DNA from 2 places in the Pseudoalteromonas sp. SD03 genome. Region 1 is predicted to be linked to the other one. Evidence: riboswitches for the same ligand, from Rfam matches in the RefSeq annotation. Region 1 holds a riboswitch; the other holds the start of a gene.

What was found. Region 1 has a riboswitch for cobalamin ahead of ABZP26_RS13415 (ABC transporter ATP-binding protein). Riboswitches for the same ligand answer to the same signal wherever they lie in the genome.
Region 2: linked by a shared signal. The riboswitch ahead of ABZP26_RS04320 (TonB-dependent receptor) and the one ahead of ABZP26_RS13415 (ABC transporter ATP-binding protein) in region 1 are both predicted to bind cobalamin.

Annotation. Positions count from the first base shown of each region.
Region 1 covers NZ_CP162514.1:2,862,265-2,878,777, reverse strand. Annotated here, with positions in the region: gene ABZP26_RS13460 (hypothetical protein) at 1-986, opposite strand, end outside; gene ABZP26_RS13455 (DUF3630 family protein) at 1,115-1,399, opposite strand; gene recQ (DNA helicase RecQ) at 1,407-3,230, opposite strand; gene ABZP26_RS13445 (thioesterase family protein) at 3,382-3,837, shown strand; gene rarD (EamA family transporter RarD) at 3,889-4,809, shown strand; gene ABZP26_RS13435 (diguanylate cyclase) at 4,815-6,047, opposite strand; gene ABZP26_RS13430 (DUF413 domain-containing protein) at 6,134-6,508, opposite strand; gene ABZP26_RS13425 (LysR family transcriptional regulator) at 6,598-7,467, shown strand; gene ABZP26_RS13420 (porin) at 7,631-8,560, shown strand; cobalamin riboswitch at 8,622-8,746, shown strand; gene ABZP26_RS13415 (ABC transporter ATP-binding protein) at 8,824-9,636, shown strand; gene ABZP26_RS13410 (iron ABC transporter permease) at 9,638-10,648, shown strand; gene ABZP26_RS13405 (cobyric acid synthase) at 10,648-12,129, shown strand; gene cobO (cob(I)yrinic acid a,c-diamide adenosyltransferase) at 12,122-12,721, shown strand; gene ABZP26_RS13395 (cobalamin-binding protein) at 12,721-13,569, shown strand; gene ung (uracil-DNA glycosylase) at 13,566-14,228, shown strand; gene ABZP26_RS13385 (DUF3545 family protein) at 14,282-14,470, opposite strand; gene tal (transaldolase) at 14,697-15,647, opposite strand; gene yaaA (peroxide stress protein YaaA) at 15,866-16,513, shown strand, end outside.
Region 2 covers NZ_CP162514.1:913,860-930,372, reverse strand. Annotated here, with positions in the region: gene ABZP26_RS04330 (efflux RND transporter permease subunit) at 1-1,153, shown strand, start outside; gene msrA (peptide-methionine (S)-S-oxide reductase MsrA) at 1,230-1,766, shown strand; gene ABZP26_RS04320 (TonB-dependent receptor) at 1,832-3,682, opposite strand; cobalamin riboswitch at 3,719-3,884, opposite strand; gene ABZP26_RS04315 (YajQ family cyclic di-GMP-binding protein) at 4,125-4,607, opposite strand; gene ABZP26_RS04310 (VanZ family protein) at 4,759-5,109, shown strand; gene ABZP26_RS04305 (ketopantoate reductase family protein) at 5,102-6,004, shown strand; gene thiI (tRNA uracil 4-sulfurtransferase ThiI) at 6,296-7,753, opposite strand; gene ABZP26_RS04295 (TetR/AcrR family transcriptional regulator) at 7,854-8,507, opposite strand; gene coaD (pantetheine-phosphate adenylyltransferase) at 8,686-9,177, shown strand; gene ABZP26_RS04285 (hypothetical protein) at 9,219-9,737, opposite strand; gene ABZP26_RS04280 (hypothetical protein) at 10,746-11,282, opposite strand; gene ABZP26_RS04275 (hypothetical protein) at 11,298-11,498, opposite strand; gene argH (argininosuccinate lyase) at 11,752-13,617, opposite strand; gene ABZP26_RS04265 (argininosuccinate synthase) at 13,670-14,872, opposite strand; gene ABZP26_RS04260 (ornithine carbamoyltransferase) at 14,869-15,801, opposite strand; gene argB (acetylglutamate kinase) at 15,809-16,513, opposite strand, start outside.

The sequences.
Region 1 (16,513 bases):
TAACTTAAGCTTCTGTTTTCAGCCACTGCTGTAGTGGTAGAATCAATCGCTTTGAAAGTGTGTTGTTCATCAATATAACCAAGGCTCAAGCGCTGGGTCCAGTTATGACTAAGGGCTTTAGAGTGGCCAAAAAACACCTGGTTTAGGTCGGTTTTTTGTTCAAACTCACTAAACTTTTCACCTCTGATGTATAAGGCTTCTTCTCGTTGGGTTGAGTAACTCAGGGCGCCATAACTATAGGGCGTATCGATGGCATAAAACGGGTAGGTTAGTTCAACTAAATGACTTTTGCCGTCGCTGTTGTCGGCATACTCTAAACGCCCTCGGTAGCGAGTTGATAAGATATTAGGATCATCGTAAACAAATAAATAACCATTTCGGTCACTGTCTGTTTTACGTGCAAACGATAACCGTTTGCCCCAACCAAATAAGTTAGATTCGCGAAAACCAATACTTGATTTATTTTCACCACCACTACGGCTAAAACTAAGTTCGGGCAGTAAAGTCCATAAGTCTCGAGTAATTACTGTTACATCAATATTTCCATCACAATTTTCGTCAGCAATAATTTGTGCATCATATAAATAACTTTGTTTTCTCAGTAACCGCTCAGATTCGGCCAGCGCTTTTGGATTAAAGGTATCGCCTGACTTAAACAGTAAAATACTCTTAATTACCTCAGGCTCGGTTTGTATGTGCGCCCGATTGGCAAAACGAAATAATGCATTGTTTTCAGCCTCTAGTTCAGTATTAAATACATTAAGCTGTTGCAAAGTAATGGAGGCAATTTTAGTGTTACTTTGTGCTGTGAGTGTTGGAGTTTGAGATGTAATTTGACGACGCAAATTATTTTCATGAGTTTGTGATGAGTCGTCACTAGAGCAGCTTTGGGCTAGTGGCGCTTCTTGCGCGCAAACGCTGAGCATAAACATACTCGAAATAGAAAGGCTAAAACAACTACGTGCAATCCATTTTCTATTTAACATTGATCCTCTTTAGCGCTATTTTGCAAAATAAAACACTTACCCTTAGCTTACATCATTGTTATTGATATGTAAGTAAAAGACAGATTTAGTTTTATTTTTATAGCGATTATAAGGTATTAGCTATGCATTTAAGTTAAATAAAATGTTAACGCTGCCAATAGGTTGTCGGCATCTTGTCCTTCACCATTAATCCACACACTTTGGCTGTAATGCTCAAAATTTAAATTAAATGTGTGGTTAGCATAGTTAAAACGCAGTTGATGACGATCTGCCCCAGCGGCATACTCATTAATGCTAATTTCATCGCTGTGCAAAAATAACGTTCCCCACAATTCAAAGTCTTCATCTTGCGGCAGCTCTGTCGGTTTAATAATAATACATTGATGTGTGTGATCGTATTCAAGTTCGGTCATAAGGGGCTTATTGCGTTGCTAGGTAATGTCGAATTGCGGTTAAAAACTCACCGCCATACTTGTTTAATTTAGTAAAACCAACCCCCGACACTTTTAAAAATTCACTGTCGTTAGTGGGCATAAGCTGCGCCATTTCGGCTAGCGTTTTATCGTTAAATACTACATAAGGCGGCACATCATCGGCATCGGCTAACTCTTTACGCAATGCACGCAGGCGAGCGAATAGTTTTTTATCGTAATTAAACTGCGCTAATTTATCCTGATAAACGTGTTTAGCTTGTAAGCGAGGCTCGGCCAATTGCAGCGCATATTCACCTTTTAAAATAGCGCGTGCAGCTTCAGTTAAACGCAATGAAGCGCCTTGGGTTATATCTTGGCTTAATAGCCCTTGATGAATAAGTTGGCGTAAAATACTAAGCCAAAATTCACTGCTTTTATCTTTACCTATGCCATAGGTACTAAGTTCATGGTGATTGTTATCACGAATGCGGCTAGTATTCGCGCCGCGTAATAACTCTACAATGTAACCCAATCCAAATCGTTGTTGCGCGCGATACACACATGAAAGCGCTTGCTGTGCGACTAATGTGCCATCAAAACTTTTAGGTGGATTTAAGCAAATGTCACAGTTCCCACAGGGCTCGCGTTGGTACTCACTAAAGTAGTTCAATAATATTTGACGACGACACGTTTGTGCTTCGGCAAAGCTGGCCATGGCATTAAAGCGCTGCTCTTCTACGCGGCGGCGTTGTTCATCGTCAATATCTTCAAAAAAGCGTCTAACCCGGCCTATATCGGCAGGGTCAAAATACATGATGGCCTCTGCAGCCAGCCCATCTCGTCCAGCACGGCCTGTTTCTTGGTAATAAGCTTCAATACTTTTTGGAATGTCGTAATGCAGAACAAAGCGTACGTTAGGCTTGTTAATTCCCATACCAAAGGCAACGGTGGCAACCACAATTTGAATATCGTCACGGGCAAATCCGGTTTGCACAAACTGACGTTGCTCGTTACTCATTCCCGCATGGTAAGCGGCAGCATTAAGGCCTGCATCAGCAAGCTTTTCAGCTATATCATCAACACGTTTACGACTGGTGCAATAAATAATACCACTTTGATTTTTTTGCTCTTTTAAATAACGCAGTAATTGCACCATAGGTTTAAATTTTTCTTCTATGGTGTAACGAATATTAGGGCGATCAAAACTGCCGGTATGAATGTAGGGCTGTTGTAGCTTGAGTTGCTCAACAATATCAAAGCGAGTCGCTTTATCGGCAGTGGCAGTGAGTGCCATCATAGGCACATGTGCAAAGCGTTGTTTAAGCTCATTTAAACGAAAATAATGCGGTCTAAAATCGTGACCCCAATGAGAAACACAGTGTGCTTCATCAATAGCAAACAAGCTAACATTCAAATGAGAGAGCCGTTCTAAAAAATCGCGTTGTAGCACTTTTTCAGGAGCTACATAAAGTAACTTTATCAGCCCTTGATGCAGTTGCTGATACACTAATTGTTGTTCTTCGCGAGCTAGGCTGTTATTGACATAAGCGGCCTTAACTCCCAGTGCTTGTAACTGGGTGACTTGATCTTGCATTAAAGAGATCAGCGGAGAAATAACAATGGTGACTCCCTCTAATACCAACGCGGGTATTTGGTAACACACCGATTTACCACCACCGGTGGGCAGTAATACTAATGAATCTTGGCCATTAATGGCGGCATCAATTACTGCACTTTGACCGTCGCGAAATTCACTGTAACCAAACACTTGTTTGAGTACAGTTTCGGGTTTACGCACAAGCGTATTAGGAGAAGGAGTTAGTGTATTCATCGGCGCTATTTTAGTGGTTTTTTATCAGGATGTCTTTAGCTTTCATTACTTGGTACACACATCTGTAGTGATAAACTAAAATCTGCAGGGGGTTACAATAGCCTCAAGCTGTGCTTTACTCATCGTACCACTAAAAACATAGAGAATAACAATGAATAAAGAAATGTTGATCGATCAAGTAGGGGCGCTGTTTGTTAATAACATGCCCTTTAACCAGTTTTTAAAAATAGCAGTAGAGTCACTTAGTACTGAACAAGCTAAAATATCATTTCCTTGGCAAGACGTATTAATTGGTAATCCGGCGCAAAAGATTCTTCACGGTGGAGTGATTTCTGCGGTGCTCGACAATGTAGGCGGAATGCTTGCTGCAGCAAGTGTAATAGGAAAACTAGACGATGCCGACTTACCCAGTGTGCATAAAAAGTTAGCAACACTGGGCACCATAGATTTACGTACTGATTATTTACGCCCAGGTAAAGGGGAGGTATTTATTGCCAGCGCCACACTTATTCGCTCAGGAAATAAAGTGTGCGTGTGCCGGATGGAGTTACATAACGAGCAGTCGGTACAAATAGCGTTTGGAACGGGCACGTATTTAGTTGGCTAAAAAGTGAGAGGGGGTTAAACTTACGGCCTTTTAAATCATCAAGTGGTTACTATGTCGATTGATACCGAGCAGCGAAAGGGCGCCATTTTTGCCTGCCTCGCCTTTTTTATGTGGGGCCTAGCACCCATTTATTTTAAGATGATCCAACATGTATCAGCATTTGAAATTTTAATGCATCGTGTTATTTGGTCAGTGATGTTTCTTATTTTGGTGGTAAGTGTGCTCAACTACTGGGATAAAATTAGACGCATTTTAATCCAACCTAAATTAATTCTGATGCTAGTTGTTACCTCGACCTTATTGGGATTTAACTGGGGGTTGTTTATATGGGCTATTAATAACAACCACATGCTAGATGCCAGCTTAGGCTACTATATCAATCCTTTGTTAAATGTATTACTTGGTATGGTGTTTTTAAACGAGCGTTTACGTAAGTTGCAAGGAGCTGCTGTTGCCTTGGCTTTTACAGGTGTTTTATTACAGTTAATTAGTTTTGGTTCATTTCCGGTTGTGGCATTTTCGTTAGCGACTTCTTTTGCGTTATATGGCCTATTACGTAAAAAACTACAGGTTGATGCCCTGCCTGGGATTTTAATTGAGGCATTAATATTATTACCGGTGGCACTGACCTATTGGTGGTTAATGGTGCCGACTGAAACGTCTAATTTACCAGCGAATGATTGGCTAACTAATGCGCTATTAGTAAGTGCAGGTATAGTGACTACACTGCCATTGCTGTGTTTTACCGGCGCGGCTAAGCGATTGCAATACACTACGCTTGGGTTTTTTCAGTACATAGGGCCTAGCTTAATGTTTATTTTAGCAGTGCTGTTTTATGGTGAAGTGTTTGATGCTGAGCGTGTAATTACCTTTGCGTGTATTTGGAGTGCACTGGCTATTTTTAGTTGGGATTCATACCATCAATCGCGTAAACGCAGAAAAGCAGCCATTGTCGCCTCAGGTGTGGTTTAGTTAAACTAAACCACTTTATTACGACCCGACTCTTTAGCTTTGTAGAGCTTTAAGTCGGCTTGTTTTAATAGTTCGTCAATTTGATAGGTTTCACTGTGGCTGAAGCCTATCGACAGCGTAAACTTGATTTGTGCTTGGCTAAACTCATGGCTATTAAGCTCAATAAATAATCGAAAACTGTCTAGTCGTTTTAGCGCTTCTTGCTCGGTCAGTTCAGTAAAAAATACCGCAAATTCTTCTCCGCCTAAACGGGCAACCAATTGGTTTTCAAAATATTTATTAAAGCATACAGCGAGCCCTTTAAGCACTTCATCTCCGGCATCATGGCCATAGGTATCATTAATAGCTTTAAAATGGTCAATATCAAGCATAGCTAACATGGCTGGTGCTTTTGCTTTTTTAAACTGCTTTAATGACTTGTTAGCCTCTTCAAAAAAGTAACGACGATTAGGGAGTTTAGTTAAGTAATCTGTATTGGCTTGTCGTTTTATAGTTTCGATATGCTCTAGCATATCGACGTTTTGGCTTAACCGGCAGTAAAATTCTTCACTGTTAAATGGTTTGTATAAATAGTCATTTGCTCCATTTTTTAAAAATAAGGCAGATAAATTAGACGAAGTAGCGCCTGAAATACCAATAATGGCTTTTTCGTTATTACTATAAATGCGTCTAATTTCATTACATAGCTCAATACCGCCCATATTAGGCATTTCTTTGTCGGTAATAATCACAGAAATATCGGGGGTGCTTTCAAGCTCTTTAAGCGCCTCTAGGCCATCGGCTGCTTGTAATATTTGATATTTGTGACGTGTTAATAAACTACATATGTATTGGCGTGTTGACGCAGAGTCATCAACAACCAATACTTTTACATGCTTATTGCGAGGTAGGCGGTAAAGCTGCTTCTCTAAATACTCGTAGGCTTGTTTATTGCTTTTGATGATGTAATCAATAATGGGGTATTTTTCAACGGTATCACGGGTATGCTTATCGATATTGCCTGTCATCACTATGGTAGGAATATCTGCTGCAATGGTGCATGGAACCGCTTCACCTTGTGGCGCGTCAGGTAATATAAAGTCGACCACTGCGCAAAAGTAATGGTGCTTACTTATAAGCTCTTTAGTCTCAGCCAAGGATTGAGCAATATCAACCTCGTAGCCGACTTTTTGCGCGATATGCTTTTGCACTCGCGCAATAGTAGGAGTGTCTTCAACAATAAGTATTCTGTGCGTCAAGTAACAGCCTTGTTTAAATTTTGCAAAAGTGTTTGCTTATACAAGTTGTAACTGCTAAAACGCCAAAAAGCAACTATTGTAGTGACTTATATATTGTCTGCCTCAGAATAATAATCTTGGCTTATTGGTGTTGGCCCTGAAATTTTTGAGCGTCCAAATAATGTATGGAATTTTGTTTTACAGGTTGTTAACTTTAAATATTTAACCCATGCTCGCTCAATTGGGTTACTTGGCTCTATTATGCCACTGACAGCATTTACAAATTGTTGCTGATGTTCGTTTTGTGGCTCAACTGTTTTGTTATACAGGCTTTTTAAAACAACACCGTGCTGTTCTAAAATACTTGCCTCTAACAGGGTAAAGTGTCCGCTGCGGCTAAATCCGCGTGGAAAGTTTTGGTCATCATAAAATTGACGTTGACTTACGAATGCTTGACGAAGTAGTGAAATATCATTGCTCATAGCTGTACCCTCATACCAATTATTAGCTGGAGTATGGGACATAATCGCTATTTTTTTAAACAAAAAATTTTTATCGTGAGGATAAAAAATTGGACATAGATTTATTAAAAACATTTGTTGAAGTGGTGCGTACTCGCCATTTTGGTAAAGCGGCAGAAAACCTATATATAACGCAGTCTGCGGTGAGTTTTAGAATTCGCCAATTAGAGCAGGGCTTAGGCGTAAATTTATTTATTCGTCAGCGTAATAACATTCAACTCACCGCCCCAGGTGAGCGCTTGTTACCGCATGCGCAAATGATTATTACCGGCATGCAAAGAGCCAAAGTGGATGTTGCACTTGCAGATAATATGCATAAGCAAATTAGCCTAGCAGGTACGCCTAATATTTGGGATGCATTTTTACAGTTTGGTATTACAAATATTGTATCGGCGATGCCTGGTGTATCGCTGGTGGCAGAAGTGAAAGCGCAACAAGAAAGCACTCGCTTATTGTTGGAGCGTACGCTTGATTTAGCTATTTTATTTGATCCTCCTAAAGTTGATGAACTTGTGGTTGAACGTATTTGTGAACTGCCTATTATTCCGGTGAGTGGTTACGATACGGCAATCAGTGATAACTTTTTTGATAATCAATATGTGTATGTTGATTGGGGAACCACGTTTTCTCTTTGGCATGCGCGTCAGTTTACCGGTAAAACACCGCCTTATTTTAGAACCAGTACAGGGCGTATAGCGCTTGATTTAATACTGCAATGTGGCGGTAGTGCGTTTATTCCACAGGTATTAGTTAAAGATCATTTAGAAAAAGGCGAACTTTTTCATGTAAAAGGGGTAGAAAATACCTCAAGAGATGTATTTGTTGCCTATCATAGAGATAACGAACAGAAAGAGTTGATAGAAACCTTGGTTAATTTGTTGTCGCAAATGACACCGAGTTTATTGAAACAAAGTAAGTAGTCGGTAGGCAGTTTATTTTACATGTTATTTTGATTTCAGATTTAATGCAGTTTTATTAACTTAAAAAGACAAAAATGTGTCCTTTGTAATATTTTTGTCATTTAGTGGTGACACACTGCTGCTGTTTTAAAAATTAGTCTATTGTGATTATCGAGGAAATAACATGAAATTTGCAAAATCGAGCTTATGCTTAGCCCTACTTAGTGGTTTATCTTTTAATGCACTTGCAGAGGTAGATATTTACGGTAAAGCAAATGTAACCGTTCAATCATCTGACGATGGTGAAGGATCGTTTACTGAAATTAAAAGTAATGCATCTCGTTTCGGACTTAAAGGGTCTGAAAAAATTTCAGACGGTTTAGAAGCGGTTTATAAGTTTGAATTTCAGGTTGATGTGTCTGATGCCGATTCTAAAGGTGATGACGACAATATTTCAGCGCGTAATCAATATGTGGGCTTTAAAGGCGGATTTGGTCAGGTTGTGATAGGCCGCAACGACACCGCGCTTAAGCAAGCGCAGGGGAAACTAGATCTTTTCAACGATCTTGAAGGTGATATAAAAAATACCTTTAAAGGTGAAAATCGTTTAGGTAACTCAGTATCTTATGCTTCAAACTCATATGAAGGTTTTAAAGTATTAGCGTCATTTATTGCAGAAGACGACGTAGATGCCAAAAATGGCTACTCAGTGGCGTTAACTTACGGTGATGCAGGCCTTAAAAAGAGCGCAGTATATGCTGCCATTGCTGCTGATAGCGAAGTAAATGGTTACGATGTAGTGCGTGCAACAGTTCAAGGTAAAATTGAAGATTTTAGACTTGGCGCAATGTACCAAACACAAGAAAAAGTAGATGGCAGCGCTGAGGCTGACGGTTACTTAGTGAATGCAGCTTACCTTATGGGTAGCAACACTTTCAAAGTGCAATACCAAACAATGGATTTTGATGACAGCGATGATAAAAGCGCGGTATCGGTAGGTGTTGACCATAAGCTAAACAAAAACCTTAAAGTATTTGGCTTTTACTCAAGCTTTGATATGGACAACAATGTTGACCAAGATTACCTAGGTTTAGGTATGGAATATAAGTTTTAACTAAACCTTAGTTAAAACACTCCCTTTTAACCGCACTCAGTTGAGTGCGGTTTTTTTTTGCTTTAAATTATTTACTTATCTGCGCATAATAGCCAAGCATTTGGAATGAGGTGTAACTCCTCAACTATTCCCGTAACTGTGATCAGTTTTACTGTAAGTCAGATACAAATGCCTTAAAACTTCATATAACGAGCGGGTTAACTCATTTTCTTTTGGTACATATTAGTACTGAGTGTGGGTGTTTCCCTGCCTAGGATAATTTTTTGCACACTCACACCTCTTTAAACTTACCGCTTTTAACCGTTAACAACGTTTCTTGGCGAGTGGACAATACATTAATTCTTAAGCACATTAATGTGAGCATTGAGCGTGGTAAATTTATTGGTTTAATTGGCCCTAATGGAGCAGGAAAGTCGAGTTTACTGCGGTGCTTATATCGATTTAATAAGCCATCAGCGGGCGACGTTAAATTTAACGATACCGATATTTGGCAGCTAAAAAGCGAAGACTATGCTAAGCAAGTTGCGGTAGTGCTACAAGAAACACCGTCGCAATTTAATCTCTCGTTATTCGATGTTGTAGCTCTAGGGCTTACCCCACATAAAACGCTATTCAGCTCGACCACCCAAGCAGATAAACAAAAAATAGCGCAGGCTATTAGTCGTGTTGGGCTTGAATCTCATAGCAATCAGTCATTTGACTCACTATCTGGCGGTGAAAAGCAACGAGCGCTTATTGCCAGAGCGATTGTGCAGCAACCACAGCTACTCATTATGGATGAACCCACAAGCCACCTTGATGTTAAATATCAAATTCAATTAATGGAGCTGGCTAAATCTTTGGGCATTACTGTGTTTGCTTCATTTCATGATTTAAATTTAGCGGCAGCCATGTGCGATGAGTTAGTGGTTATTAAAAACGGAGAAATCGCTAGCGCGGGAAAGCCTAATGGGGTGATCACCGAGCAAATGCTTGATGAGGTTTTTGGTGTTTGCGCGCAAGTTAATACTCACCCTCAAACAGCGTCCAATGGCGAGTCTATTCCCCATATTACCTATTATTATGGATACCAATAACATGGCGATTATGTCTAACCATGGTGTGGCGTTAATTATTGCACTGCTATGCGCTGTATTTAGTTTATTTGTGGCATTGAGCTTTGGTGCTGCCCCTACCTCGCTCGCAGATGTATACCATAGCTTAACTTTTTCAAGCGAGGCCTCATTTACCAGCCGCATTATTATTGAATTAAGAATGCCACGTACGTTATTGGCTTTTTTGGCCGGCAGCGGTTTAGCGATTGCTGGATTGATATTACAAACAGTTACTCGTAATCCATTGGCTGACCCTTATTTGTTTGGTATTTCGTCGGGAGCATCATTAGGAGTCGTAGTATTAATGGCTTTTGTTGGAATAGGCGCAGGCATTGCGCTATCAGCAGCAGCCTTAATTGGCAGTTTAGTAGCAATGGGGTTATTAATTTTAATTGCTGGCAGTCAACGCAACGCCCAAGTTGAGTCGATGTTATTGGCTGGGGTGGCCTTATCATTTTTATTTAGCGCCTTTACCAGTTTGTTACTTTATTGGAGCGATCCACAGGCCGTCGCGGCTATTTTATTTTGGACTTTGGGAAGTTTTGCTAGGGCGCAATGGCCGTCACTGTTATTACCTGCCTTGGTCATCATTACATGTACAGTCATTATGTTAGGTTTTAGACGCCAACTTAATGCCATGTTGTTAGGTGATGAAAGCGCAACAACGCTTGGTGTACGGGTGCATCGCTTTCGAATTTTAATGCTTATTTTAAGCTCATTGATCACAGCCGTATTGGTTGCTATGTGTGGCGGAATTGGCTTTGTTGGCTTAATGGTGCCGCACATAGTGCGCTTTTTTATCTCTCAAGGCAGCAGCGTTGGATTATTAATGACCGGATTAGTCGGGGGCATATTTATGGTATGGGTCGATGTACTGGCACGTTCATTACTCGCTAACCAAGAGCTGCCAATAGGGGTGATCACGGCGGCTATTGGTAGTCTATTCTTTTTAAGTATCTTGTATTTTCGTAAGCGCCAGCTGGTGGGTAAATAATGAAAACATTAATGGTACAAGGTACCACCTCCGATGCGGGTAAAAGCACCTTAGTGGCAGCACTTTGCAGAGTGTTTGCTAACCAAGGGGTTAATGTTGCACCGTTTAAACCACAAAATATGGCACTTAATAGCGCCGTAACGCACGATGGTGGCGAAATTGGCAGAGCCCAAGCATTACAAGCCATAGCCGCAAAAGTTGAACCTGAAATCGACTTTAACCCTATATTACTCAAACCCAATAGTGATACCGGCGCACAAGTTATTATTCATGGTAGAGCTATCAGCAATATGGAAGCCGATGCTTACCATGACTACAAAAAAGTGGCTATGGATGCGGTATTAACCTCGCATAAGCGTTTAGCTAAACGCTTTGATTTATTACTGGTAGAAGGGGCTGGCAGCCCAGCCGAAATTAATTTACGCGCAAACGATATTGCAAATATGGGGTACGCCGAGCAAGTGGATTGCCCTGTTATTATTATTGCCGATATTGATAAAGGAGGAGTATTTGCGCACTTAGTCGGGACTTTGGCGTTATTAAGCGAGTCTGAGCAAGCACGAGTAAAAGGCTTTGTGATTAACCGTTTTCGTGGTGATATTAGTTTATTACAAGGTGGGCTAGATTGGCTCGAGGAGTACACCGGTAAACCTGTATTAGGGGTATTACCTTACTTGCACGATTTAGCACTTGATGCAGAAGATGCTGTGGCCATAGATAATAATGTGACCGATGCCAGTATAAATATTGCTGTACTGTTATTGCCACATATTAGTAACCATACCGATTTTGATGCTCTGCGATTACACCCGAATATAAATATAACCTACGTGCGCCATACACAAGCAATTCCTGCTGTTGATTTAATTATTGTACCTGGCAGTAAAAATGTACTCAGCGATCTCGCGTTTTTAAAAAATGAAGGCTGGGATCAGCAAATTAAGCGCCATCTACGTTATGGTGGCAAAGTATTGGGTATTTGCGGTGGTATGCAAATGCTGGGTAACACTATCAGTGATCCAAATGGGGTGGAGTCATCGTTGGGGCAAGTGACGGGTTTAGCGCTTAGCGATTTTGATACGCTATTGGGTGAGCAAAAAGTGTTAAGCCGAGTGAGCGCAGTGCTTAATTTAAATGAGCAACAGGTTGCATGTGATGGCTACGAAATACATGCAGGTATTAGTCAAGGAAAGGCGCTCTACAAGCCACTCATTCGCTTTAATAAACACCCCAATGACTTTAAAACCGATGGTTTTGTGAGTGACGATAATGCCATTGCTGGTACCTATTTACATGGCTTGTTTGATAGCCCTGCAGCCACAGAGCAGCTGTTAAAGTGGGTGAAACCAGAAAGTGCAATTAGTGCGATTAGTATAAATGAGCATCGTGAACGCCAATTAGAATGCCTAGCTGATATGTGTAAAGCGCATTTAAATATTGAACAAATTATTAAAATTTATCAAGGACATAACAATGACTGAATCAACTAACGACAAGCACCAACAGCGCCAACAAAAAGTAAAAGAACAGGTTGATGCGCGAGTAGCCGCAGCGCAACGAGAAAAAGGCATTTTTCAGGTTATTACTGGTAACGGTAAAGGCAAATCGACTTCTGGCTTTGGTGTGGTTGCACGCTGTGTTGGGCACGGCAAAAAAGCTGCGGTATGTCAGTTTATTAAAGGCACATGGGAGTGTGGTGAGCGTAATTTACTGCAAGGTGCTGGGGTTGAATTTGCTGTTATGAACACCGGGTTTACGTGGGATACGCAAAATAAAGAGGCCGATACCGCGGCAGCGCAAGCAACATGGCAAGAGTCAAAGCGGATGCTAAGCGACAGCAGTATCGATGTGGTATTACTCGATGAACTCACCTATATGGTGACCTATGGTTATATCGACCTTGAAGAAGTGGTTGTTGCTGTAAATAATAGACCGCCTATGCAATCGGTAATTATTACTGGTCGTGCTGCGCATCGCACCTTAATAGAGCTTGCCGATACGGTAAGTGAAGTACGTAATGTAAAACATGCGTTTGAGTCGGGCGTAAAAGCATTGAAAGGCTTTGATTACTAATGTTAAAGCGTATTGTTTTTGGGCTGTTATTGTTTGCTGTTAATGTACCTCAAGCCCTAGCTGACAAGCCGCTTCGTATAGTGGCTTTAGCACCACACATAGTTGAAAATTTATATGCTATTGGGGCGGGTGATTTAATAGTGGGCACGCTGGATTACGCAGATTACCCGCAAGAGGCGACTAAAATTGAGCGTATTGGTGGCTACAATGGCATTTCTATTGAAAAGTTACTCATGCTAAAACCTGACATGGTGATTGCGTGGAAAAGTGGTAATCAGGCTGAAGATTTAGCACAAATAAAGCGTTTAGGAATTGAATTATATTTAAGTGATCCAAGTTCTATTGAAGGGGTTGCCTCGGAAATACTAAAACTAGGTCAAATAACGGGTCATATTGAGCAAAGTAAAAAAGTAGCCGAGACATTTACGGCCAAGCTCAACGCAATTAAAGTTACACAGAAAGATAAAACCACGCTTACTGGGTTTTATCAGTTGTGGCCTGAGCCTATGATGACTGTATCAAAAAAGACATGGATCAATCAGTTAATCGAAACTTGCCAAGTAACCAATGTATTTGCAAACAGCGACACAGATTACCCACAAATTAGCATCGAAAACGTGATAGTTACTAAGCCACAAGTTATTATTATTCCTGATGAAAAATCAAAAAGGATAATACCCACAGTTAATTGGCAGCAGTGGCCTGAAATTCCTGCGGTAAAGTATGAGCAGTTTATTAGCGTCAATGCTGATTTATTACATCGGTTTACCCCCAGAATGTTGGATGGATTAGCGCAGATGTGTGACAAAGTAGATATATCTAGAGAATTTATTAAGAGTCAATTATGAGCAACTGGTCATCTTTTTTAAACCATGAACTTAGCCAAACATATATGCAGCAAACCCTTGAATATATTGCGAGTAAACGAGCTGAAGGCACTGCTGTATATCCGCCAAAATCACAGGTGTTTAGCGCATTTGATGCAACTCCACTTAGCGACATTAAAGTGGTTATATTAGGTCAAGACCCTTACCATGGAGAAGGGCAAGCGCATGGTTTGTGTTTTTCAGTATTGCCTGAGGTTAAAAAGCTCCCGCCTTCGCTTAAAAACATTTATAAAGAGTTAGTAACTGATATTAATGGCTTTACCACGCCAGAACACGGCTATTTACAAGGCTGGGCAGAGCAAGGTGTATTTTTACTCAATACTGTATTAACCGTAGAGCAAGGGCAAGCCCATTCCCATAAACACTTAGGTTGGGAGCAATTTACCGATAATGTGATTGCTCATATAAATGAACACTGCCAAGGTGTGGTGTTTATTTTATGGGGCGCACATGCACAAAAAAAAGGTAAAAGTATTGATCGCCAGCGCCATCATGTATTGGCAGGGCCTCATCCTTCGCCGCTTTCAGCGCATCGCGGCTTTTTTGGTTGCCAGCACTTTTCCAAAACCAATGAACTGTTAATAGCGCAAGGGGCGCAGCCCATTAATTGGCAGGTATAGGGTAATTAAAAAAGGCTTTCATTTATGAAAGCCTTTTTAGTTGCTTATGTTGGTTAAAACTCTAACTCATCAATAGCAACACTATCTGCAAAATAGTCAAGCTCCTGTAGTTCTTTACGCAAACGTTGCTTATCTTTTATTGCTTCTATTTCGCGCCATTTTCTTTTTTTATTTTTTTGAGAGGTTTTTTTCGATGTATCAGAACCTTCTAATATCTCTATTATTTCGTTTAGGCTATCCATTGATTATCTCCTATTGACCACTTTTTGAACCTCGGCAGTATCTATACCATAGCTATTAATAAAATAGAATATAAATGTGACGAAACTGTTACTAACGGGTGGTATTTTGATGAAGATCAATGAGAACAGCACTTAAATGGGGACAAGGCGAGTATTTAAAATAAAATTGCAGGTATAAAAAACGCCGCAATAAGCGACGTTTTTAAACTCTTAAAACAGCGGTTAGTTACATCGCTTTAAAGCGTGCTTCTAATTGTTCCTGTGCATCTGCAAATGAGCGAATACCTTCAGCGAGTTTTTCAGTCGCCATGGCATCTTGGTTATGTAACCAACGGAACTGTGTTTCGCTAAGAGGCTCAGGTTTTGGCTCTTTAGTAATATCACTTGCTAGCAAGTATTCTTCAGCACCTTCTAAATTACCCAAATCTTCTAAAAGATTAGGGCTAATTGTTAGCTTATCGCATCCTGTAAGTGCAATAATTTCACCGGTATTACGAAAGCTTGCGCCCATAACTACGGTTTTGTAGTCGTGACGTTTGTAAAACTCAAAAATGCTACGTACAGATTGCACACCTGGATCTTGAAGCGGATCAGTTGGTTTTTCCATACCGTTTGCCACGTGCCAATCTAAAATACGGCCAACAAATGGAGAGATTAAAAATACGTTTGCATCAGCACAAGCGCGCGCTTGGGCATCGCTGAATAATAAAGTAAGGTTACACTTAGTGCCTTCTTTTTCTAATTGCTCAGCCGCTTTAATACCTTCCCACGTTGACGCTATTTTAATTAAAATTTTGTCTTTGCTTACGCCTTCTTTTTCGTAAAGGCTCAATAGCGTGTGTGCTTTATTAATTGTTGCTTGGGTATCAAATGATAAACGTGCATCAACTTCGGTAGAAATATAACCCGGTACAATTTCACTAATTTCTTTACCAAGTAATACTGCAAAATAATCACAAGCCAGCTCTAGCTGTTTTGCAGGCTGCTGCTCTGTTTCTTTTGCATACTGCCATGCTTTATCTAGATAAGGTTTGTAAGCTTCAATCTCGCTCGCTTTTAAAAGTAGCGATGGATTGGTAGTCGCATCTTCAGGTTGATGTTTTTTTATGGCTTCTATATCGCCCGTGTCGGCCACGATAGAAGAATGTTGTTTAAGCCTTTGTAGAGCGCTAGTCATTTGCTTTTCCTCATTCCAAGCAAGTTAAAAGAAAATCTAAACTACCTTAATATAGCTATACTGCAACAGTGTGACAATGCTTGATAGGTCTTATGTCCTTATCAATAAAAAAACGGTAACGGTTGAGTTTTAGGTAGGATAATTTTAAACAAAACGTGCTTTTCGTTTCATTTAATGTTGAAATTGACATTAAATAATTTACAAGTCAATAGCTAACTATGATCACTGTTATTTCACCAGCAAAGAATCTTGATTACGACACGCCACCCGCAACAGATAAGTTCACTCAACCTGAATTACTTGAGCACAGCGAAGCGCTCATGAAAGTATGCCGTGAACTAACTCCTGCGCAAATTGGCAGTTTAATGAAAATTAGCGATAAACTCGCAGGCCTCAACGCAGCGCGTTTTAGTGAGTGGGCACAACCATTCACTACCGATAATGCTAAACAGGCCGTGCTTGCCTTTAACGGCGATGTATACGGGGGGTTAGATGCTAATACCCTCACTACTAAGCAGCTTGATTACGCTCAAGACCATTTACGTATACTTTCGGGATTATACGGAGTATTAAAGCCGCTTGATTTAATGCAGGCTTATCGCTTAGAAATGGGTACAAAACTTGAAAATAGCCGAGGTAAAAACTTATATGAGTTTTGGGGCAGTGTTATTGCTAATAAACTTAACGACGTATTAGCGGCACAAGATGCACAATACTTAGTAAATCTAGCCTCTAACGAATACTTTAAAGCAGTAGATAAAAAAACGCTTAACGCACACATTATTACACCACACTTTAAAGACTGTAAAAACGGCCAATATAAAGTGATTAGCTTTTACGCTAAAAAAGCGCGCGGCATGATGGCA
Region 2 (16,513 bases), 1.6 Mb from region 1:
CCGTGGTATTGGCGGAGGTGGTTCATCTCGCCCTATTGAATTTGTTTTGCAAGGTAATGATTATGCTCAACTTGCCGATTGGCGAGATAGAATTATTAAACGCGCTGAGAAAAACCCTGGATTAGTGCGTATTGATCATGATTATAAAGAAACCTTCCCTCAGTTTTTAGTCAGTATTGATAAAAATAAAGCCGCTGATTTAGGCGTATCAGTCTCTGATGTGGGTCGTACACTTGAAACCATGCTTGGCCAACGCCGTGTAACCACCTTTATTGACCGCGGTGAAGAATACGATGTAATTTTAAAGGGCACAAAACAAGACTTTGCCAACCCGACTGATATTTCAAATATTTACCTAAAATCACGTAGCGGAGAACTTGTTCCTCTTGATAGCCTTATTAGCTTAAAAGAAGAAGCCACCGCCTCGCGTTTAAACCGTTATAACCGAATGCGTGCAATTACTTTAAGTGCCAACCTAGCTGATGGTTACACGCTAGAACAAGCACTAAACTTTTTAAACAAGGTTGCCACAGAGGAAAACGACATTGATGGTGCCATTGACTATAAAGGTGAGTCGCAATTGTTTTATGAAGGTGCCTCAGCCATGACCTATGTGTTTGTGCTGGCATTAACCGTGACCTTTTTAGTACTGGCAGCTCAGTTTGAAAGTTTTATGCATCCATTTGTTATTATGTTAACTGTGCCACTTGGTTTAATGGGTGCCATGTTTGGGCTTTGGAGTATGGGGTTAACGCTTAATATATACAGCCAAATAGGTATTGTTATGCTCATAGGGTTAAGTGCTAAAAACGGTATACTGATTGTTGAATTTACCAACCAGTTACGTGATAAAGGCGTAGAATTTAGTGAGGCCATTTTACAAGCGGCTACACAGCGTTTGCGCCCTATTATTATGACTTCCCTAACAACGGTTATGAGTGCCGTACCTTTGGTGTTGGCTTCCGGTCCAGGCTCGGAAAGTAGAATGGTAATTGGTGTGGTAGTATTTACTGGCGTAACGGTTGCAACCATACTAACTCTGTTTGTGGTGCCAGCCGCTTATTACGCACTAGCGCGAAACACACAATCACCTGAGTTTTTACAACAAAAACTTGATAAGCAAGCCGCTGAAAAACCGCTTAAAGAGATCTAAGTCACTTAGAGCGTCGTAACTAGCTGTTACGGCGCTTTATTCAGTGCACATATCCCTAACAATTGAGGAAGTACTTATGAGTTCGACCACACAAGTAGCAACACTCGGCGGCGGCTGTTTTTGGTGTATTGATGCAGCATTTAGGCGTGTAAAAGGTGTACTCAGTGTTTGCTCTGGTTATACTGGTGGACATACTGATAACCCAACATACAAAACTATTTGCACTGGCAACAGTGGCCATGCAGAGGTAATTAAGGTTGAATTTGATGCCAGTGTTATCAGCTTTGAAACCTTACTCGCGATGTTTTTTACCCTACACGATGCCACACAACTAAATCGCCAAGGTAACGATATAGGCACTCAATACCGCAGCGTTGTGTATTATCATAATGAGCAACAACAAGTACAAACACAGGCAGTTATTGCAGAGCTGCAAAGTCATGTTAGCGAACCTATAGTGACTGAGGTGAGCCCAGCAACCACTTTTTACCCCGCAGAGCACTACCATCAGGACTATTACAATGAAAATCCTGAGCAGGGCTATTGCAGTATTTTAATTGCACCCAAATTACATAAGTTTGAAACCGAATTTAGCGAGTTTTTATCGGAATAAAGTGCTTTTAATAAATAGCCCAGCAATAAGCTGGGCTATTTGTTCCTTGGCACTAGGATAAGTGACTAAAACTGATAATTTGCCCCTACAAAGAAAGTTCTTCCTGCGCTGTTATAACCTAATAGCTTACCACTGGCAGCAAAGCCCGTCGCAGCAGTAAAATATTCTTCATCAGTAATATTCTCTATTCGAGCAGCTAACGACAAATTATCTAGCAACTGGTAATTGGCTGCTATATTAAATACCGTATAAGCAGCGAGCTCCGAGTCATAATACGCAATCGAAGGACGCGATGAGCGATATTGCATATCCAAGCTGGCATCAAAATCACCCCATGTTTTAGCGAGTTGATAATTAAGCGATTCAGAAGGTCTACGTGGTAAATCGGTATTCGTTTTTTCATCTGTAGCGTCTAAAAAGCTAAAATTAACCGAGTGTTCAAAGCCTAGCGCTGAAAACTCTGCCGACAGCTCAAATCCCTGCATAGATACTTTATCTATGTTAGTGGCAATATATTTACCTGAGTCTGCATCATAATTATTACTAATCAAATTATTGATACGGTTATCGAAAATAGCAATATCATAACGGCCCCATTGGGTTTCTAAAGTTATACCAAGCTCATTATTTAAGGCTTCTTCAGGTTTAATATTATTGTTTGGTAAATAGTACGGGCTGTTAGTCACAAACGCATTAATTAACGAAGGAGCTCTAAATGCAGTACCGTGATTTAAACGTAGTGTTACATAGTTATTTGCTTTGTAACCAAGTCCTGTACTGTAAGTGTTTGCACGGCCATGGAAGTCATAATCATCGGTTCTAACAACCGCATTTGCTAACCATTTGTTATGGCTATAAAACGCGCCTATAAACAACGCCTTATTATCGCGTTTTTCTTCTGATGACGTTGCTGACGAGTTTGATAAATCCTCAGATAAATAATTAAAGCCACCCGATATATCAAGTTCTTGAGTAAGGGTATAAAGCCCTCGATATTCAAACTCAACACGCTCTGTGCTATACACTTGCTGCACATCGGTACCTGTTTGGGTATTTTCTTCTTGCGAAACGCTCACCGAGGTACTTTGGCTATATATATCTGAGGCTTTGTTCCAGCCTAGCTTAGCGGTGTAATTTTCAAAGTCGTAGGCATCGTTACCCCATGCATTATCATATTGTGCTTCGCCTTCACTATACTGAGATTGCAGGCTCAATTGGCCTAGTTCAGCAAGCTCATAAGCTAAATTAAAGCCAATGTTTTTATTTTTGTAGCCATCATCATCATGATCTTTTGTGTACTCAGCCGCTGGATCTTTGCCAGTAACATCAAAACCATCCGTCTCTTCGTAGCCTAAATTATAATTAAAGCTAAGCGCCTCTTTTACAAGCCCACCAGCAAGCTGATAATTACTGTAGCTATGGCTGCCTAAAGTAGCCGAAAGCGAGTTATTTGAGGCTTTACGGGTGATAATATTAATTACTCCGGCTACCGCATCAGAGCCATAAATAGCAGCTCTTGCCCCTTTAATAAGCTCAACACGCTCGATACTGTTAACTGGAATATTCGTCAGCGATACACTACCTGAACTTGCATCGCTCACTCTTACGCCATCAACCAATACTAAGGTATATTTAGCGCTGGCCCCGCGAACAAATATATCTGCCTTTTGACCTAACCCACCATTACGAACAATATCTATCCCAGCTATGGTATTTAATATTGCAGGTAAGTCTCGATAATTCGCTTTTTCAATATCAGCGCGGTCGATAACTGCCACACTTGCTAATACATCATTTATAGGTTGTTCAAATTTATTCGCAGTAACGGTTATTTTTTCAATGGTTTGTTCTGCAGCAGATACAGAAATAGATAGTACAGCCGAAATGGCCACACCCAGTGCGGTTTTATTTAACATCATGTCCCCTATCTTTGCCCACCGCAAAGATGTTAGTAAGTAAGATTAAATCAAGGCCGGTCTCCGGACTCAGTTACCATAATTTAATACAGCATAACTTTACCGTTGCGGGGGCAGTGTTGGGATTGACTTCATCAATGAAAACGCACCAACTTCCCGATTATCCTACTAAAAAAATCACACCATTGAAGTGTTTAGCAAGCACCTTAAAAATAGGCTGCTATTGTTATCTGTTTACTAAAAAAAGTCAACGAACGTCTAAACATCTAAAAATCCAAAGATTCAAGATTCAAGATTCAGGATACGGGGTTCGGGGTTCGGGGTTCGGGGTTCGATAATTATCATAGATCCAAAAATAAAAAAGCCAAACAATATAACGTGTTTGGCTTTATACGCACTCCTTTGAGCTCAGCACCTATACTGCCATGCTCGAGGCAATAAATTAATCGCGGAAGTTTTTAAACTGAAATGGTTGACCTAAATCAGCAGTGCGTACAACTTGCATAGCCGCTTGTAAGTCATCACGCTTTTTACCTGTTACGCGAACTTCCTCACCTTGAATGGCCGCTTGTACTTTTACTTTAGAGTCTTTGATGGCTTTTACTACTTTTTTAGCCATGTCTTTTTCGATACCCTGTTTAAGTGCAACGTTACGAAAAACATTTTTGCCCGCACGAGAAATATCTTGTAGCTCTAAGCTTGCAACATCCATCCCACGCTTAGAGATTTTACTCGCTAAAATATCAAATAACTGCATTACCTGAGCATCGGCTTCAGCTTTTAATTTAATTGTTTTATCATTTAGTTCTATTGAGGCATCAACGCCTCTAAAATCAAATCGCGTTTCTAGTTCACGGTTGGCGTTATCAACCGCATTTTTTGCTTCGTTCATTTCTACTTCAGATACAATATCAAATGAAGGCATAGCGTTCTCCTAACTATCTAATCTTAATTTTATGCCGCAATTATAACGTTAAAATGATAAATCTTTACATTTTTCTGCATTTTGTTCAGGTGCGATACTAAATTAGTTTGATATACTGAGGTTTCTTTTTTATACGATTTTAGGAATTTTCGTGACAAGGCGTGTTTACCAAGCAATTTTTTTAATTAGTATTGTTGCGTTTACCTTCTTATTTGCTAAAGAGGTAAAGGGCGCGGCAAACTTATTTCCGCATGTTGATAAAGTAGCGCATTTTGGTATCTTCTTTTTACTTGCCATTATTATGGATAAAGCGTTTAAACTCCCATTATATGCACAAATACTATTACTCGCTGGTTACGGTGCAGCAATAGAAATTATGCAAGATAGCCTTCCTTACAGACAAGCATCACTGGCCGATTTTGTTGCCGATTTTATTGGTGCAGCGAGCTACTTTTTAGCTAAAGCCCTGTTAACACTGCGTAAAAAGAAGCATTATGGCTAACATACTTGTTGTAGGTGATGGCGCTATTGGCTTGTTATTTAGCCATTTTTTAGCCAAACATCACGCTATATATATACTTACTCGAAAAGGCACAGTTAATACTCGCTTTTACAGCCACAGTAACGCTGCGTCTGAAAAAATTAACGCCACTTTTATCTCACAAGAGCAGTTATCTCAAACTCCTGAATTTGATATTGTTTTATTCACGGTAAAAGCGTTTACAGTGCAACAAGCCTATGCTCAAGTAAAACCTTATCTAGGCAATAATACCCATATTATACTGAGTCATAATGGCATGGGTAATGTTGAACAATTAAATGAACAGCTAACAAAGCAGCAGTCGTTGTACTTTTTAACCACCAGCATGGCTGGATTTAAGTCAAACTCTAATATTGTGCAACATACCGGAAACGGGCAAAGTGTATTAGGGGGCTGTAATCAACTAGCTATTCAAAATATTCAACAGCTTAGTGCGCAATTACACACTATTCCGCAGTTAATTGTCAGTAACAATATTGAACAACTACGGTTTGAAAAGCTACTGGTTAATATTGCAATAAATCCATTAACCGCTCACCACAATATAAAAAATGGTCAGTTACGTGCACCGCAATACAGTAGTGCAATTATTAATTTATTAGCTGAGGCATGCCACATTGCAACCGCGCTAAAACTCAATATTAAGCTTATAGATGCCCTAGAGCGGGCTTACAAAGTAATGAGTTTAACTGCCGAAAATTACTCTTCGATGCATCAAGATGTAATGCATAATAGACAAACAGAGATCATGGCGATTTGTGGCTATATAAGTGAGCAAGGAAAACTGCACCATATTGCAACACCTTATAATGACGCCTTACTTGCTAAAATTTTGGCAAAAAAAAGCGCGGAATAAATCCGCGCATTTAGGGTCTGTTGACCTTTCAAGGTTAAATTTGCAGCAGTCTGTTTGGTATTTAGGTAAGGCAGAGCCTATGTGGTGTGGTTATTCCCCATAAATAGGCGATAACGCAGCATCAATGCCAAACAGGCGCTGCCCGAAGGGTTCTGCCTAGGGGCGATTTACTCTTTGTTGCTCGATTTATACTTAGCCCACTAGGTTACAAACCTCGCGCCGCGATTAAACCGCCCCTAGTTTGAACAAATTATAATCCGCAAAGGTCAACAGACCCAATATCTTAAGCCATCAAGGACGATATACTTTTACGGTGTTAAAGCCTTCTTCGTGAAGAATAAGCGCTTGTAATTGGCTCATTACTCCTTTTTGGCAATATAAGTAATAATCTTTGCCTTTAGGTAAATCGCCAAACTTTGTTGCTAAGCGGAAAAACGGTAAGTGGATAACTTCAATACCTTCAATTTCCAGCGGTGCCGCATCTTCTTCTTCAGGCGAGCGAATATCAACAACAACCGCTCCCTCTGGTAACTCTGTAACTGATTCTGCCTCTTTAAGCTCTTGCTTAGCCTCAACATCAATATCGCGCACATCCATAACACGGGCGTTATCAATAACGGTATCTAATACATCAAAGTCAAACTTTTCTTCTTCTGCTTTAATCACTTCAATTTTGGCTTTAACTGTCGGCTTTTTAGAGATCACACCGCAGTATTCAGGCATCGTCTCTGCCATTTCTGCAGTGCCTATTTGGCGCGCTATATTGATGATTTCTTGCTTATCATGTTGGATAAGTGGGCGTAAAATGAGCGTTTCGGTTACGCGGTCAATCACACTTAAGTTAGCTAAGGTTTGACTAGACACCTGACCTATACTTTCACCCGTGACCAATGCTTGAATATTTAGTTTTTCAGCGACGGCACTACCCGCTCGCATCATCATACGTTTAAGGACAACGCCCATTTGGCTGTTCTCAACGTTTTCTAAGATTTCAGCAACCACTGGCTCAAAATCAACAGTAATAAACTTAACTTTGTGCGTAGAGCTATATTGTTTCCATAGATAGTAACTCGCTTGTTTAACCCCAATTTCATGAGCAGCGCCACCTAAATTAAAGAATAAAAAGTGCGTGCGAGCACCTTTACGGATCATTTGATAACTGGCAACGCCAGAATCAAACCCACCAGACATAAGCGATAATACATCGTCTTGTGTTGGCAGTGGAAAGCCCGCCATTCCTAAATGCGTTTGCGTTACTATGTAGGCTTTTTCGTCTTTAATTTCTAAACGAATCGTTACTTCTGGGCGACTTAGCTTTACTCGAGCCCCTTCAACATGTTGATTAAGCCCGCCACCAACGTAACGCTCTAGCTCAGTTGAAGTAAAATCATGTTGACCTATGCGCTTAGCACGGACACAAAAGGTTTTACCAATAATAGTGTGACCAACTAGCTCAATAGTTTTTTGATAAATGTCATCAATCGTTTTAAAGTCTGTTTCAGTCACTTCAATAAATTGCACGATGCCAGGTATACGTTGTAAGCTGTCGATAAAATCAAGGCGAGTTTGAGCATCGTCAAGTTTTGTTACAACTGAAATGTTATCCCAGTTATTACGTACCTGTACTTTTTCGTCAACACGACGCAATACAATTTTAATGTTATTTTCTAACACTTTAGTAAAGCGTTTACGGACTGAACGGCTTTTAATGGCTATTTCAGGGTGAAGTTTGACGATAAATTTAAGCATAGTTTAACTCTTAGACTGCGGGAATTCGCGCACCCAGGTATTGGGCGCGGCGGATTATAGCAAAAAATTTAGCGCCTAGGAACTAACCAACTTAACGGGCTTAAGGATTCTGGGGAGCAGCATTTGCTAAAAGTGCGTACTTGTCTCTTAACTGATTAATTTTATTTGCGCTTTTTTCGGTGCTGTAGGCTTTAAATAAAGTCAGTACTTTTACAATACCAGGGTAAATATCTTGCTCAACCAGCACACCACTAAGCCTTCTTGCTTTCATATAGGGTGTCCAAAAGCTGACCGTTAATTTTAACGTATGAGCAAGTTCGATAGCATCTTGTTCATCAATGGCAATAATTTCACTGTCGCGTAAAGCCAAAATGATGTTACGCACCTGCTCAAGTAACTCTTGCTGAAAATCAATGTAACCCTGTTTTAAATGACTATCGCGAGCGAGAATATCGCCAAGGTTGTCGTAAAAAAAATGATAGCGCCACATCAATTCAAATAGCGAATCTAAATAAGGACCTAGGTGTTCAAAAGCATCGTCGCCTTGATCGACCGGCTTAAAATGAGTACTTAAATGGTCACGATAAAGTGCAAATATATGGCGAATAATGTCTTCTTTATTTTTAAAGTGGTAGTACAGATTACCCGGACTCATACCTAAACTCGATGCGATATGATTAGTAGATATTGCTCTTTCACCATGTTCGTTAAACAATGAAATACTGGTTTGAATTATTTTATCCTTGGTATTCATATACTCATTACTCAATTTTCGAAAATACGATGCTGCATTAAAATAATCCGCCTAGTATAAACAAATCATTGCATTTGTAACACTGCGTAGCTGCAGTTATATACAATTTACTCACAAGGCTGCTTTGCACACTAAACACTGCTACACTACGGCTAAAAATAATAACACAGTAAATATTATGAAAGTGACCGCAATCTACCCAGGCACATTTGACCCTCTTACCAACGGCCACACTGATTTAATTCAGCGTGCGGCTAAAATGTTCGATACCGTTATTGTGGCTATTGCTCATAACCCAAGTAAAAAACCGTGTTTTACTTTAGAAGAACGCGTTGATTTAGCAAATGAGATTTTAAGCCATTTAGATAATGTAAAAGTCATTGGCTTTTCAGGGCTACTCGCCGATTTAGCCCGTGACCATAATGCTAATGTACTGATCAGAGGCATAAGAGCGGTTTCTGATTTTGATTACGAGTTTCAGCTCGCGAATATGAATCGCCGTTTAAACCCTGATTTAGAAAGCGTATTTTTAACGCCCGCCGAGCGCAATACCTTTATATCATCAACACTAGTAAAAGAAGTAGCACGCCATAACGGGGATGTGAGTGAGTTTGTTGACACCATAGTAATGAAGGCGCTGCAATCAAGGCTCGGGAAAACCAAGCATTAAATAATTTTTTCAGAAAGTAGCGTATAAATGAGACGCTACTTTTAGACTCCTAAAATAAAACGGCCTTTAAATCTTTTCACTAACCAGAGTATTTTTAATACGTCTTTATTTATGATTAAAACTACCGCCATAACACAATCACTGACAACTTGACCTATTGCATAAAGTGCCCAAAACCACCAGTAATCGGTATTATCCTGCATGCTGACATCGTAATGCATACCTAAAAACATGAGTGCATTAAAGCTAAGCCCTACTATAAGGTAATAAAAAGCAACAGGAATAATTTTGCCCTTAATAAAGTATCCCCAAATAACTAGCAAAACAATAGTCACTATATCAAACATAAACATTTTAAGATGAGGTGTCTCTGTAGTTGGATCAATAAACATGCTTGAAGTGTAAGATAGCATCATAATAAAAGAGAGAAGCAAAAGATTTTTATTGTGATTGTTTATACTTGTCGATAAATTATACAGAAAAGCGATTACAAATAACCAAGTTATAAAAATCGACATATAATCAAAAATCGCGACTAACTGCCAAAGAAAATCAGCCATTAATAATAGCTCTATTAATTCTAATTTTTACAAGCCAATTTTTAAATTTCACTACTCTCAAAAAGTCTTTATTAATAAAGAAAATAGCTATCATCATAAAGTCCATTAGGTTAATACTCATTGAATAAAACGACCAAAACCACCACGGTGTGCTGTTATTAAAGACTAGCACGTCTATGTGCATACAAAAAAATAACAGTGAGTTTATGCTTAACCCTAATAATAGATAAGTAGATATAACATTTTTAGTTAAGAAGTTGCTTACAACCAAAATAACCAAAATTGTTACTAAATCAAAAAGTAATAATTTCATATAAGAAATATTTTGGATATCAATGAACAGGCTTGAAGAGTATGAAACCGACATTATTAGCGACAGCCATAAAGCCTCTTTTTTGGGTTTATTTATACTCGTTACTAATGAGTATAAAAAAGCCATTAAAAAACCCCATTGAACAAACGCACCTAGATAAAGAGATACATATGGGTTGAGCAAGAAGTCATTCATTTGAAACATTATTTCGAATAGCTAAATTAAGTTGTTTTTTTACCTGTCGTTTTTTTAAGATACTTGTATTTATTACCAAAGAAATAATCATTAATACATCAATAAAGTTTACTCCTAAAGAGTAAAAACTCCAAAGCCACCATTCATCAATATTATTACGTACAAATAAGTCATAATAAATGAAACATGTTAGCAGACTATTTATTAGTAAGCCTGGAATAATAAAGTAGCTAGCGAGGGGAGCTTTAAGACAGAAATTCAATAAAATGAGAATAATAGAAATGGTTATATAATCGAAGAGGATCCAATCTAAATATACATTTTCTAATATCGGAAAAAAATCACTACAAAAGTAAGAGGAAAACATAATAGCGGCTAAGTATGTTAACGACTTGTCTGCCTTATTTATACTCGAAACAAGTGAGTATAAAAACGCCATTAAAAAACCCCATTGAGTGAAGGCACTTACGTAATCAACCATGCTGTAATCGATATACAACTTAGTTACAATCCCTTGCTATTTTTGGTCTTTGAAATGATGATAGTATTTTATTTTTGAACTTATGTAATCCCAAAAAATCTCTATCAATAATTAATACAACTATCATAATGAAGTCTACAAGATTAACTGTATATGTATAAGCATCCCACAAAAACCATGGTTCTTTGTTTTCTAATATATAGATATCTAAATACATGCAAAGAAAAAGGATTGAGTTTATTGATAGACCAATAATTAAATACATAAAAGATGGGGTTGTTTTCTTTATAATTTTATAGATACATACAAGAGCGATGATCGTGACAATATCATACATGGCCCAATCAAGATAAATTGAATCTTTCATTGATAGCCACGTATAAAAGTAATCAGAAAGGGTATAAGATACCATCATAATAAATGAACTGAGTAAAAGGGTTGTTCCCCTTTTTACATCTAATGAATATACAAATACATTAAAAAAGAAAGTCATTAGAAATCCCCACATCGTAAAAGCAGACAGTGAGAACAACCCAAAAAGCTCAGTTAGAATCATTTAAAACCTTTATAATTATTTAGGTTTCCATGTTGGTATAACAGTGCCACCACCTCGCTGTAAATCCGCAGTAGCAGCCGTCATCGCCTCTTTAGAAAAGCTTACTGTATCAGATTGTAGGGTTTTAGGGCTAGCAGTTTGTTCCATTGCAGGCTTTAATTGTTGCGTTTTATTGTATGCTTGCATTTGTACTTGGCTATTAGCTGAAATTTGCATGTGATTAATCCTTTTGAGTATTAAATTTTTATTATTGGCGTAAATTTAAATCACACCACCTGAAGTAGTTACTAAATAACTGCTGTAACGTATTGCCTTCGTTGATTAATTGACTCAACAACACACTACAGAACTATAAATGCAACAGATATGCCAACTTTAAATTCATAGCATATTAATTTAAAACATCATTTTATTTTACTCAAAAAAAAACGCATCGGGGTCACCGTGCGTTTTTTATCCTAGGGATTGCTCAAGCCACGTTTTTACAAGGGATCTCCATGCTATTACTTGGCTTTAACATATATTCCATTGCGACTTCATCACAGTTTTCTTTACGTAAACATAGCTCACAATCTTTCATGACTTTTTCAGGTAAGCTCTCTTTACTACAGAAACTAAAGCGCTGATTTTCGAAAAAGTCAGGTACACGAGTCAGAACGATGACACGATTGAGTGCCAATTTTTTGGCTTTTACTAATAAATGTTCTACTAGCTCTCGCCCTTGGCCTGTTACTGCGCTTTTAGGGTCAATACCTAATGAGCGTATTTCAGCTAATCCAGTGTCGTAAATGTATAATGAAGCACAACCTGATACCTGACCGTTTATCTCGGTTACAGCAAACTCATTAATTGAGTGCACCATGTCACTTTTAGCGCGCGGTAAGTTTTCGCCGACTGTTGCCCAGTGTTGTACGAGTTTAGCGATTGCTTCCACGTCATCTAGGTTTGCATCACGAACTGTTATTTGCTGTTTTTTTTTCGCGTCTTTCACCGCTTTACTTACTTGTTCTAATGAGGTTCCGCCAAGTGCTTGACGTGCTTTAATACAGGCATCAATTTCAAGTACCGGATACACATCATCTTCAAACACTGGGTTTACTGATTTATACTGCTCAAGTGAAAGCTCCTCTAACGTTTTACCTTCACTAATAGCTAATTGCACCAACACCCCAACAATATGATGCCCTTCTCTAAACGGTACACCTTTGGCTACCAAATAATCAGCAAGCTCTGTTGCATTTGCGTGGCCACCTTTTGCCGCTGCTAAGGTTTTGTCTGCTTTAACTGTTACACCCTTAATACACGCTTGCGCCATATGAATACACGCAAGCCACGTTGGCATAGCGTCAAAAATGCCTTCTTTATCTTCTTGCATGTCTTTATTGTAGGCAAGCGGCAGTGCTTTTAGAGTCATCATCATTGCACTAAACGCACCAAATACCCGCCCTGTTTTACCACGAATTAGCTCTAATGCATCTGGGTTCTTTTTCTGCGGCATCAAAGATGAGCCCGATGTAACATTATCAGCCAGTTCGATAAACCCAGCTTCTCCTGAGTTATAAAAAATCAAGTCTTCAGACATGCGCGATAAGTGGATCATAGAAATAGACGCACAGCTTAATAGCTCAACCACAAAGTCACGATCAGATACACCATCAAGGCTGTTTTTAGTCGCGCCTGTAAACCCTAACCCTTGTGCAAGTGCATGACGGTCAATCGGATAGGCAGTTCCCGCAAGAGCGCCACTGCCGAGTGGACAATAGTTCATTCGTGCTTGGGCATCTTGCAACCGGCTTTCATCACGCTCTAACATTTCTACATAAGCCATACACCAGTGACTAAATAACACCGGCTGTGCACGCTGTAAGTGCGTATACCCTGGCAATATTGTGCCAAGCTCACGTTCAGCCAAGCTAATAAATTCAGCTTTTAGTTGTGCAATCGCTTTTAAGATATGATCGGCAGTATCGCGACACCATAATCTAAAGTCGGTAGCAACTTGGTCGTTACGGCTTCGGCCTGTGTGTAATTTTTTAGCTAAATCACCCACTTTTTCAATTAGCGCGGCTTCAACATGCGAGTGAATATCCTCAGCACCTGAGGTGGCAACAGCGTGTGGATCTGCTTTTACCTCTTCAAGTAATTCATATAATGCCGATACCAGCTTTTGGTGTTCGTCATTAGATAACACGTTCACTTGTTCAAGTGCGCCAGCCCATGCAACAGAGCCAATAATATCTTGCTCTGCTAATTGATAATCGAAGGGAAGTGAATCGTTAAATTGTTTAAACGCTTCATCTGGACCCGTAGAAAAACGCCCGCCCCATAATGCCATGAAATCTCTCCAAACCCGATAATAGCCCCTTAATTCCAAGGGGCATAAAAAATTACTTTTTAGCTAATGCTGAAATTCTGCTTGATAGTGAGAATAAACGAATAAAGCCTTCTGCGTGCGATTGGTCATAAACATCGTCTTCACCGAAAGTAGCAAAATCTTCGCTGTATAAACTGTTAGGTGATTTTTTCTGAACCGCTGTTACTTGCCCTTTATAAAGTTTAAGTACCACTTCACCTGTCGCTAACGTAGAAAGCGCTTCTGCACCGGCTAAAATAGAATCTTTAAGCGGCGTAAACCAACGACCGTCGTAGACTAAATGCGAAAATTCACCACCGAGTACCTCTTTCCATTTACGGCTTGACTTATCAAGAACGAGCTCATCAATTGCTTGAAGCGCCGCCATGATCACTGTACCGCCTGGTGTTTCGTAACAACCGCGTGATTTCATGCCCACTAAACGGTTTTCTACAATATCAACACGACCAACACCATGCGGGGCTGCAATGTCGTTTAGTTTAACTAAACAGTCGTAAGGCTTTAATTGTTCGCCGTTTACAGCAACCACTTCACCTTCTACAACTGATAAAGTGACATGCTCAGCTTTATCGGGCGCTTGCTCTGGTGAATTAGTCCAGGTCCATACCTGCTCACTTGGCTCACACCAAGGGTCTTCAAGCTCGCCGCCTTCGTGGGAGATATGCCATGCGTTAGCATCACGACTGTAAATTTTAGTTGCTGATGCAGAACACGGAATATCACGCTCAGCTAGGTAATCAAGCAATGATTCACGACTTGATAAATCCCACTCACGCCATGGCGCAATCACTTTTAAATCAGGAGCCAGTGCTGCAAAACATGACTCAAAACGTACTTGGTCGTTACCTTTACCCGTACAGCCATGAGAAAGTGCATCTGCCCCCACTTTACGGGCAATTTCAACTTGGGCTTTGGCGATGATTGGACGTGCCATAGAAGTACCTAGCAAGTAGGTCCCTTCGTATATAGAGCCTGTTTTAAGTGTTGGGTAAATGTAATCACTTACCATTTCATCTTTCAAATCAACTACGTAACATTCAGATGCACCCGATGCAATGGCTTTCGCTTCTACGCCTTCAAGTTCTTCTGCGCCCTGGCCAACATCGGCCACAAAGGCAATAACTTCACAGCCGTAGTTTTCTTTTAACCATGGCACAATAGCCGATGTATCAAGACCACCTGAATAGGCTAAAACGACTTTTTTAATTGAACTCATAGGTGTTCCTTAACAAAATTTGGATTTAATAATGTAACAAGCAGAGCATTTTGCGCATGCATACGATTTTCTGCTTGTTGAATAATTTTTGATGCGGGGCCATCCATCACCTCAGAGGTAATTTCAAACTCACGGTGTGCCGGTTGGCAATGTAATACCGTGGTAGCCCCAGTTTTTTTAAGTAATGCCTGATTTAATTGATAAGGCATGTATTTTTCTTTCACTTGCTCAAGCGGTGTGGTGTCTCCCATAGAAACCCAGGTATCAGCGTAAACTGCGTTAGCACCTACCGCAGCCTCAACTCTGTCACTTACCATCACAGACGCCCCATTCATTGCGGCAATTTGCTCCGCTTTTTTAAGAATTTGCGAATCGGGCGAACTGCCTTTTGGCGTCACAGCAACAAAGTCAGTACCTAAAGTTGCTGCAAGTAGCATCAGTGAATGCGTTACGTTATTACCTTCACCTAAATAAGCCAACTTTAGCTGACTAACATCACCGTGCACTTCTTGAAGCGTTAAAAAATCAGCTAAGGCTTGGCATGGGTGATATAAATCACACAAACTATTAACCACAGGAACAGACGAATACTCACCTAAGGTAGTTAACGTACTGTGCTGATTGACCCGGGCAACAATCCCATCGGCCCACGTTGAAATATTTAAGGCGAAATCTTTTATTGATTCACGTGCCCCCATCGCGCCGTTTTGTTGATCTAGATAAACCGCATGACCGCCTAAACGGTTTATACCAATATCAAACGATAAACGCGTACGTAAACTTTGCTTTTCGAACAGAGTAACCACTGACTTACCAGCTAACACTTGGCTGTACTTTGCAGGGCTTTCTTTAATATCTTGCGCTAATTTTAATAAATTAAGGGCGCCTTGTTGGTCTAATTCTAGACCTGTTATAAAATCTTTAAACATATTCAACCTATGGTGTCACTTTAGTTCCGACGTGCTCGCCTTGCAGCAAAGCCGTTAAATTTTCTGGCTTTTGCCAGCTGGAAATGTACACACCGCGTCGTAAATGTTGGGCAGCGTGAAGGCTGGTCTTAACTTTGACCTCCATCCCGCCCACAATTACTCCCTCTGCAATTAAAGAATCAATGTGTTTTGTGTCAAGTTGATGTAGTGGATGCTTATTCACATCAAGCACCGCTTCTACATCTGTCATAAAAATAAGTTCGGCGTTTAAATTACTCGCAATCGCGGCTGCTGCTTCGTCAGCATTGACGTTGTACCAAAGCCCTTGCTCATCAAAACCGATGGAGCTGACTATAGGTAAACGCCCGCCACTGAGTAATTCATTAATAATAGAATCATCATTACTATGGCATTGACCTACTTGCCCTAGCGCTTTTAATTTTTGTGATGCTGTTATTCCAGCTTCATATAAACTCAAGCCAACGGGTTTGTGCCCAGCAGTCATTGCTTGCGCCATTAATTGTTTGTTTGCTGCTCCCGCTAATGCTCCTACAATATAAGGCATCTGTTCTTTAGGGCTGATACGCAAACCTTGGTGTTTAGCACTGGCAAAACCCGCCTCTTTTAACCAGCTATCAACTAATGAGCCACCGCCATGAACAATGACAAACTGTGCATCATGTTGCTCATTAAGAACCTCAAAAAGCGCTTT